Regions from separate parts of the Neptuniibacter sp. 2_MG-2023 genome, predicted to be linked through region 1. Evidence: predicted binding sites of a transcription regulator. Region 1 holds the regulator's gene; each other region holds the start of a gene.
The links. Region 1 encodes LexA, which represses DNA repair genes until DNA is damaged. Its sites were predicted from a motif close to TACTGTNTANNTANACAGTA; they were not measured.

Region 1 (3,202 bases):
TCCTGATCATGCGGAAGATAAGGCGATTATAGTCGAGTATGAAGGTTGGTTTAATGCTTTGTCTCAGTTAGTTGATTCTCTGAGAGAAGGAATGCAGGAGTGGTAAAGTAAGTGTCAGGTATAGCGTCGGAAATGGTATTAGAAATAATAGAGCTTGAAAATGGTGAATTAGCCATACGGAATGCAGATAGTGATGCAGAGCCAATGATTAAGGTCAACTTCTCATCTGAGTTGAAAGATAAGTTAAATGGGCACTATCTTGACGTAGCGCGGGTCATGTTAACCGCAGGTATTCAGATGGTTGCCGAATCAGGTTTTGACTTGGATAATAATGCCGAGCCTGAGTCAGAGCCAGAACCTATTATTCATTAAACTGGATTGCAAAAGCCCTCTTATCTATCAGGGCCTTAGCTATGCTGCCTGCGACGTATAACTATTCCGTGGCTTTGCCCTTGCTTTGCCGCATTTTCTAGCTCATTTAGCTCCCTTTCTGACAGGTAACCAGGCCATGAAATGACGGAGTGGCTTGTGCCTGTGCTTAAGGCTTGTTTAGCTAAAGCGAAGGTGCTGTGCTTGTTATCTGGGTTTAACAGAATTACTTTGTTTAGATCTATGCCCGCGTCAGCTAGAAGCTGTTTAGGTAAAAGTACAGGGGGTGCAATCCAGACAAACCATCTATCATCTTGACTCAGTTGTGCCAGTAGAGGCATGAGCATAGGGATGTTAGAGAAGTTGTTATTTTGCACTACAATCTCTGTAACACTGCCAGCTAACTCCGATTTTGTAGAAGGGGTTACCGGAAGGGATGTAACTTTAGCTGATACTTTGTTTTTTAGAAGAACAAGTGGAGCCTTAGTACTTACTGGAAGTGCCATCATTTTTAGTTACCTCTGCGAATTACACCAACGCTTAAGCCTTCAATCGCGATATCTTGCTCTTTCAAGTCAATGACAATCGGTTCAAATTCTTCATTTTCAGCGATAAGATAGACGATATTTCCCTCTTTCTTAAAACGCTTAACCGTGACTTCATCTTCAATTCTTGCAACGACAATTTCGCCATCTTTTGCTGTATTACATTGGTGTACAGCGAGTAGGTCGCCATCCATAATTCCAATGTTTCTCATACTTTCACCTTTTACTCGAAGCAGATAATCTGCTTTGGGTTGGAAAAAGTTTGAAGAAATTGTGCAGTGATCTTCTACATGTTCTTCGGCTAATATGGGAGAACCCGCCGCCACTTGGCCTATAATAGGAATACCTAAGTCTGCTTCGAGTTCAGGAACTCTGATGCCTCTTGAGGTTCCAGGGATAATTTCAATCGCCCCTTTTTTAGCTAAGGCTTTCATATGTTCTTCCGCCGCATTAGCGGATCGAAAGCCTAAATCTTTGGCAATATCAGCACGGGTAGGTGGATAACCCGTTTCGCCGATATGGCGTTTAATGCATTCTAGAACTTCAGTTTGTCGTTTAGTTAGTTTCATAATATTGTCTGTTTGTTTATACAGTACGTGTATTTTTATACAGTATTTTGTGTTTGTAAAGAAACTTATGTTTTTTTATACAGTGTTTTTTGTTTTTATCCCTAGTGAGCTGTTAGAATTGTCCTTAGACATTCAATCCTGAGCTCGGTACTTCTTTTGTTAGATAAGCAACTTAAACAGTCGATACAGCAGGCCTATAGTACGTTTTTAAGTAACCGTGGCTTGCAATCTCGTTATGGCCAAAAAATGATGATTGCTGAGATTGCGCGTACGCTGGCCTCTATTTCTCAGAATAGTGAGGGGGAGCGTAATGGGGGAGCTCATATCAGTGTGACTGAGGCAGGAACGGGCACGGGTAAAACTTTGGCCTATCTTCTTGCTGCGGTTCCCATTGCCCAGCAGCGAAAGAAAAAGGTTGTTGTGTCTACAGCCACCGTAGCCTTGCAAGAACAGTTAATTATGAAAGATCTGCCTCAATTAGTGACGGAGGCGGGTGTTAGTCTTACTTACGGTTTAGCAAAAGGTCGGGGTCGTTATTTTTGTATTTCTAATGCTGAAAAAGTACTAGAACAGCAAAATGAGTTAGGGCAGATCGCGTTGTATGAAGATGAAGTCGCGCAGAAAATTGATCAGTCAGATATTGCTCAAGTTCAGGAGTTGCTGAGTTTATATGCCTCTGGAGAGTGGGATGGCGATCGTGATGGATTAAAAAATACTGTGGCTGATCCTATTTGGCGATTATCCACCAGTGATCACATGCAGTGTACTAATCGGCGGTGCAGTAATTTTTCAATTTGTCCTTTTTTTAAAGCCCGACAAGAGCTTGACCGCTGGGATCTGATTGTTGCAAACCATGATTTAGTGTTAGCGGATCTCTCTCTTGGTGGTGGTGCGATTCTTTCCGCTCCGGAAGATACGATCTATATTTTTGATGAAGGTCACCATCTTGGTACTAAAACTACAGGTCATTTTTCCTATAGATTACGTGTAAAGTCTAGTCAGCGCTGGTTGGCGAAAGTTACTCGTTCATTAAATAAGCTGCTAAATGACACATCAGCGCATGTAGTATTGCAGGGCTATGTAGAAAAAATGGCTAACCCCTTCTCTGATATGGAGCGTTCACTTGAGGAGTGGCAATTGCTGTTGCAGCAGTTATTAATGGATAAACTTCAGGGGACAAGTGACCGTTATCGGTTTGCCCAAGGGGTTATTCCTGAGCCTTTGCAACTTATTTGTCATAACTTTGCTACGGCAGCCGAACGTGTTGTACTAAAATTAGAGCAGATAGTCGATCTATTAAAAGAGGCGATGGATGGTGAGTTGGCTGATATTGACAGATCCGTTGCTGAAAAATGGTACCCGCAAATGGGTGTTTTTCTTTCAAGAATGCAGGCTATGTTTGGTTTAGCTCGGTCTTATGCGTCCCCTGATGAGAAAGGAGGGCTTCCAACAGCACGCTGGGTCTTGCGTGTTGATGGTAATGAAGGTTTAGATCTGGAGTGTTGTAGCAGCCCAGTATCTGCTGCTGCGACACTTCAGGAGCATCTCTGGTCTCAATGTTATGGTGCTGTTGTAACTTCTGCAACGTTAACAGCACTAGGGCGTTTTGATCGTTTGTATGCCGATTTAGGTATTCCCGTAGATAGTCCGTGCGCTATATTTCCTAGTCCGTTTAATTTTAATGAGGCTGCTGAGCTACGGGTTCCTGCAATGCGTACT
Region 2 (3,202 bases), on a different contig from region 1:
CTAGCGTTGAGGCGCACCTCCTCAATCAGTTCATTTGGAATCTCTTTAATGAAACGAGAAGGGCGGTTGTAATTATCTTGGCCGTGTAAGCGGCGGGATTCTGCATAAGTGATGTAGAGCTTCTGCATAGCACGGGTTATACCTACATAGCAGAGACGGCGCTCCTCTTCGAGGCGGCCAGGTTCCTCGATAGACATCTTATGTGGAAAGAGACCTTCCTCAACCCCCGCTAAGAAGACTTGAGGGAATTCTAAGCCTTTGGCTGAATGTAAGGTCATTAACTGGACACTATCTTGGAAATCATCAGCTTGGGTATCGCCGGAGTCTAAGGCTGCCTGATCTAAAAAGGCGGCGAGTGGAGAATTAAATTCCTCATCCAAAAACTCATCCCACTGACTGTTAAATTGTTTGGCAGCGGTAACGAGTTCTTCTAAGTTTTCGATGCGCGACTGGGCTTTTTCGCCTTTCTCTTTTTGGTGATGTTCAATTAGCCCTGCGTGCTGGATAACATGCTCAGCTTGCTCATGGAGCAGGGTATCTTCGGTATCTTGGGCCATCTGATTGATTAAATCGATAAATGTTTGTAGGGCATTCGCTGCGCGAGGTGGCAAGCGTTTCAGCTCTACAATTTCATTTGAGGCGCGCCACATAGAGATCGATTGGCTGCGGGCATGTTCACGAATAATCTCTACTGTGCGAGTACCAATACCGCGGGTCGGCACATTAATAACACGCTCCATGGAGGTGTCATCATCTCTATTGCTAAGTAAGCGTAGGTAAGAGAGTGCATTTTTAATCTCTAAGCGTTCATAAAAGCGTTGTCCGCCATAGATACGATAAGGAACACCGCTGCGAATCAGTGCTTCTTCAAGTACCCTTGATTGAGCATTAGAGCGATAGAGAATGGCACATTCTCTACGTACATTGCCATCTTGAACCCATTTGCTAATCTGATCGACGATAAAGCGAGCTTCATCTTGCTCATTAAATGCAGAGTAGAGCGAGATAGCTTCGCCTTCACCTGCATCGGTATGGAGTTCTTTCCCGAGACGGCCTTGGTTATTACGGATGACTTCATTGGCTGCACGTAGAATTGTTTCAGTCGAGCGATAATTTTGTTCAAGTTTAATGGTTTCTGTGCCGGGGAAATGGATAGAAAGGTTTTGAATATTTTCTATCTTTGCGCCACGCCAGCCATAGATGGATTGGTCATCATCACCCACCGCCATCAGTTTACGTTGCCCGCCGCATAGCATCTGTAACCATGCGTATTGGATACTGTTAGTGTCTTGAAACTCGTCTACAAGGAGGTAACGAAAGCGATCTTGATAATGGGCTAGAAGTGCGGGGTTTTTATCTCTCAGCAGCTCGAGTGAACGGAGTAGAAGCTCGCCAAAATCGACCATGCCGCCTCGTTCACAAGCGGCTTCATAGGCTTGATACATGGAAAGCATATTTCGGTCGGTTGGGTCATTACGCGGTTCAATATGTTTTGAGCGCAAGCCTTCATCTTTTTTATCGTTGATGTACCACTGGAATTGGCGCGCTGGCCAGCGCTTATCATCCAAGTTCATCTCTTTTGCTAGGCGCTTGATGACACGAAGCTGGTCATCGCTATCCATAATTTGGAAGTTTTCTTGTAACCCTGCATCTTGCCAGTGAGCACGTAATAAACGATGGGCTAGTCCATGGAACGTGCCAACCCACATGCCTTGAGGGTTAATGCCGAGCAGCTCCTCTATTCGGCCACGCATCTCTTTGGCCGCTTTGTTGGTAAAGGTAACTGCCATAATCGAATAGGGTGACATCTTTTCGATCTGAATAAGCCATGCGATACGGTGGACCAGTACACGAGTTTTACCGGAACCCGCACCTGCAAGTACCAGTAGGTTCTGTACGGGAGCCGTTACTGCGCTACGCTGGGCATCATTTAGCGAATCGATTATATGGGTTACGTCCATTGCTGCTCTTAGTCACTGTATAAATAATCAGTGATGGATTATAACAGCTGCTATGGACTTTAATAGTAACTAAGGGGTGATGTTAGGTAAGAATTAGGTGAAATGATCGGAAAAATAAGCCCCTTGAGATATTTCTTATCTCCTTGGTTGGGGCTTAATTAGAGTGATGTTAATCAGGCAGTTGGCTTGGGTTTTGGCGCCTAAATAGCAAAATACGTTTTAACTCATCCGGATCTTTTAGCTTTTGTTCGCTATTTTTATCTAGCCAAGGAATAAGCCGCGACAGCCAGAAACGCATAGCGGCCGTACAGCTAAGAATAGCCCAAGCTTCTCTATCCCCTTCAGTGAAGGGCCGAGCTTGATTGTAAGCCTTGAGTAGAGCCTCCTCCCGTTGGCGGTCAATTGAACCGTCGGGGTTGCTACACCAATCATTGGCAACGATTGCCAGATCAAATAAGAGGAAGCCGGTAGCTGCGTTGTATAGATCTAATACGGCACTGACCTCTGTTCCCTGAAAGAGCACATTGTCATGGAAAAGATCGCCGTGGATTGTACCTACTTCGATGTTACTTGGGTTCTCTCTAAGTTGATCGAAGCGTAGAACTTCATCCTTGAGCAGTTTTTGATCTTCTACTGATAACTTAGGTGCAATCAGCTCGCTTTCCCTACGCCACCAGAAAACACCACGGTGTGCCTGTCGCTTTAAATAAAAGTCTCTGGCCGCAACGTGGAACTCGCCTAAAACTTTACCAATAGCCGCGCAGTGCTCAGGTGTTAGGTCTGTTTGCCCTACATGTTCGCCATAGAACCGTGGTTGGATGGCTGCCGGACGATTCTTTAGGCGCTTAAGGCCTATTCCGTTGCGATCTTGTATGGCGAAAGGCACGTCTATATGTCTATCAGATAGCCATTGGCACAGTTCAATAAAATAGGGGAGCTCTTCATGGTCAAGCTCTTCAAAGAGAGTAAGTACATACTCCCTTTTTGCGCCGTCTTTTATTAAAGATATAAAATAGTTGGTATTTTCAATACCACCCTCAATGCCTTTAAAGCTGACGAGTGAACCCAGATCAAAGTCTGTTAGTAACTGGTTCAGGTCATCTTTATCTAATTGTGTATAAACAGCCAAAAGTGTTACTCAGATTGTGTTAGTGATTACTGAAATTACCAGCGGAATAGTACCCATTTAGGGATTAGCATTTGCGATTCTTCTTGGCGGATAAAGTTGCCTTCACCCGGCG
Region 3 (3,202 bases), on a different contig from region 1:
GTGAATGAAATTGAAAACGGCGCGAATGGCCTTCAGTCACCTATCATCAAGTTCTTAGGTGATGATGTAACGATGGCGATTATGGAACGCTTAGGCGCAGAAAATGGCGATATTGTTTTCTTCGGTGCTGATCAAGAGAAAGTGGTTTCTGAAGCACTAGGCGCTTTACGTATTAAAGTAGGTGAAGATCTTGAAATGTCTCAGCGCGAGTGGGCGCCACTTTGGGTTGTTGATTTCCCAATGTTTGAAGAGACAAGTGATGGCGGTTTAACTGCGCTGCACCACCCATTTACGGCACCAAGCTGCTCACCAGAAGAGCTTAAAGCTGATCCGCTAGCGGCACTATCCCGTGCGTATGACATGGTGCTTAATGGTTGTGAACTGGGTGGCGGTTCTATCCGTATCCATGATCAAGAGATGCAAGCTAAAGTACTTGAGATTCTAGGTATTTCTGACGAAGAAGCTGAAGATAAATTTGGCTTCTTACTAACAGCCCTAAAATTTGGTGCGCCTCCGCATGGTGGTTTAGCGTTTGGTTTAGACCGTTTGATTATGTTGATGACCGGTTCGGATTCTATCCGTGAAGTCATCGCTTTCCCTAAAACGCAGAGTGCATCTTGTCCGATGACCAATGCGCCAGGTGAGGTTAGCGCTGTTCAGCTTCGTGAATTAAACATTAAATTACGTAAAACGCCTTAGTTTTCGTTTTGCTGTAATAGGGCGCTTAAAAGGGCCTTTTAGTATTAAAAATAAACTGCCTTCGGGCAGTTTATTTGTATCTATAGATCATTATTTTAAAACATACGGTAGATAGGGAGAGGGTGATGGCTGGTCATTCTAAATTTGCAAATATTAAACACCGTAAGGCGGCACAAGATGCTAAACGCGGTAAGGTTTTTACTAAGCTGATTCGTGAACTTGTGGTTGCTGCGAAAGAGGGTGGCGGTAATCCTGATGATAATCCTCGTTTGCGTGCGGCGGTTGATAAAGGCCTAGGCGCAAATATGAAGCGCGATACTATCGATAAAGCGATTCTACGTGGAGCAGGGGGCGCAGAAGGTGATAATTACGATGAGCTCACCTATGAAGGTTACGGCGCAAATGGTGTGGCAATTCTTGTTGAGTGTATGACAGATAACGTTAACCGTACGGTTGCTGGGGTGCGTGCTGCTTTTAATAAGTTTGGTGGAAACTTAGGTACAAGTGGTTCGGTTGCTTACCTATTCGAGAAGAAAGGCCAGATCACCTTTGGGGACGATCTGGATGAAGAGGTTGTAATGGAGGCCGCACTTGAGGCTGGTGCTGAAGATGTGGTTACTAATGATGATAACTCTATAGATGTGTTCACCGATTGGCATGAGTTCATGGATGTAAAGCAAGGTTTGGAAGATGCCGGCTTGCAGCCGGTTCATGCGGAAATTGCGATGATTCCATCAACAACTGTTGAGTTGGATGTAGATGCGGGCCGAAAAGTCCTGAAGCTGATCGATGCGCTAGAGGATTTTGATGATTCTCAGAACGTTTATCACAATGCCATTATCCCTGAAGAATCGATGGACGAATAATTTTCTTTCCTCTTTCTAATGGCCGGGATTATACTCTCGGCTTTTTTTATTCCTCAATATTAGTGGGTTCAGGGTTTTTAAAATGGGCTAGCTCCTGTATTCTTTGCTGTATAAATAAACAGTATTTTTTTGGGGTTGGTGATTTTGAACCGCAATTTGAATCAGAATGTATTAAACAGATGCTTATATTAGGAATAGATCCAGGGTCGCGCATCACAGGTTACGGTGTGATTAATAGTGTTGGCAATAAAAATGAATATGTTGCTAGCGGCTGTATACGCATCAAAGGTGATGAGCTGCCAGAACGCTTGCAGCAGGTTTTTACAGGCGTTGCTGAGGTCATAGAGCGTTATTGTCCTCAAGAGATGGCCATTGAGCAGGTGTTTATGGCACGTAATGCTGACTCAGCTTTAAAGCTAGGTCAGGCGCGTGGTGTGGCTATTGTGGCAGGCACTAATGCAGATCTGCCTGTTTATGAATACGCAGCGCGTAAAGTTAAGCAATCTGTTGTGGGCAAAGGTTCGGCTGATAAGGCACAGATCCAGCATATGGTGACTCAAATTCTGAAGTTGCCAGGCGCGCCTCAAGCGGATGCCGCTGATGCGTTAGCTATTGCTCTTTGTCATGCTCATACACGTAGTAGTTTGATTAAAACTGCAGGTAGTATGTCGTCGCGAAATGCGAGTTGGCGCCGTTAATTTTCTAGTTGCTTAGGCAGCATTGTTACTTATAAGAGTTTAATCATGAGTTACGAATATTTTATCTATATTGCCGACCTTCTGGGTGTTGCGGTTTTCGCCACTGCGGGAGCTTTAGCAGCCCAAGGGAAGCGTTTAGATATTTTAGGGGTGGTAGTGTTAGCTATTGTGACCTCAATTGGTGGCGGAACTATTCGTGATATCACATTGGATATTCACCCGGTTGTTTGGATTGCTGATACGACTTATCTTTGGGTAGCGATTATTTCTGCGGTTGTTGCTTTTGTCGTGTGTCGCTATATGCAATACCCAAGAAGATTATTGTTAATACTTGATGCGATGGGGTTAGCGCTCTTTACAGTTCTTGGTGCTGAAAAAGCCTTAGCATTAGAATTTTCACCGATTATCGCTGTTATGATGGGGGTAATAACGGGTTGTGCCGGAGGTATGATTCGTGACATTCTCACAGGTCAAATTCCGTTAATACTTCAGCGTGACGGCGAGCTTTATGCGACCTGCTCTATTGTCGGTGCGATATTCTATATTGCGTTTTATGAGGTGGTAGAAGAGCAGTTATTGGTACTTATAGCCATGTCGATAGTATTTGTTGTTCGCATGGCTACCATTTTTGCGAACTTGAAATTGCCAGAATTTATTGTCGCAGGACATAAGTTGGAAGATATGAAAAAGGGGCAGGATCAGTGATAGGTCGATTAAAAGGTGAGTTAATAGAGAAACGCCCTCCACAACTCGTTATTGATGTGAATGGAGTGGGTTACGAGGTCGAAGCCTCAATGAATACTTTTTATCGTTTACCTGAATGTGGTTCGCAGCTAATTTTGTTTACTCACTTTGTGACCCGTGAAGATGCGCAGTTGCTCTATGGTTTTTATGAACGGGAAGAACGCACGCTTTTTCGCACTTTAATTAAAGCTAATG

Region 2: a site for LexA is predicted at 1,975-1,994, ahead of uvrD (DNA helicase II). Genes of this name have one in related genera too.
Region 3: a site for LexA is predicted at 1,670-1,689, ahead of ruvC (crossover junction endodeoxyribonuclease RuvC). Genes of this name have one in related genera too.

The regions. Positions count from the first base shown of each region.
Region 1 is NZ_JAUOQC010000002.1:186,294-189,495, forward strand. Features, by position in the region: gene Q4486_RS03400 (DUF6586 family protein) at 1-106, shown strand, start outside; gene Q4486_RS03405 (hypothetical protein) at 112-372, shown strand; gene Q4486_RS03410 (cell division inhibitor SulA) at 408-878, opposite strand; gene lexA (transcriptional repressor LexA) at 881-1,486, opposite strand; gene dinG (ATP-dependent DNA helicase DinG) at 1,640-3,202, shown strand, end outside.
Region 2 is NZ_JAUOQC010000006.1:11,115-14,316, reverse strand. Features, by position in the region: gene uvrD (DNA helicase II) at 1-1,961, opposite strand, end outside; gene Q4486_RS07400 (homoserine kinase) at 2,131-3,090, opposite strand; gene Q4486_RS07395 (DUF2782 domain-containing protein) at 3,126-3,202, opposite strand, start outside.
Region 3 is NZ_JAUOQC010000018.1:36,825-40,026, forward strand. Features, by position in the region: gene aspS (aspartate--tRNA ligase) at 1-699, shown strand, start outside; gene Q4486_RS14465 (YebC/PmpR family DNA-binding transcriptional regulator) at 825-1,565, shown strand; gene ruvC (crossover junction endodeoxyribonuclease RuvC) at 1,745-2,263, shown strand; gene Q4486_RS14475 (trimeric intracellular cation channel family protein) at 2,309-2,968, shown strand; gene ruvA (Holliday junction branch migration protein RuvA) at 2,965-3,202, shown strand, end outside.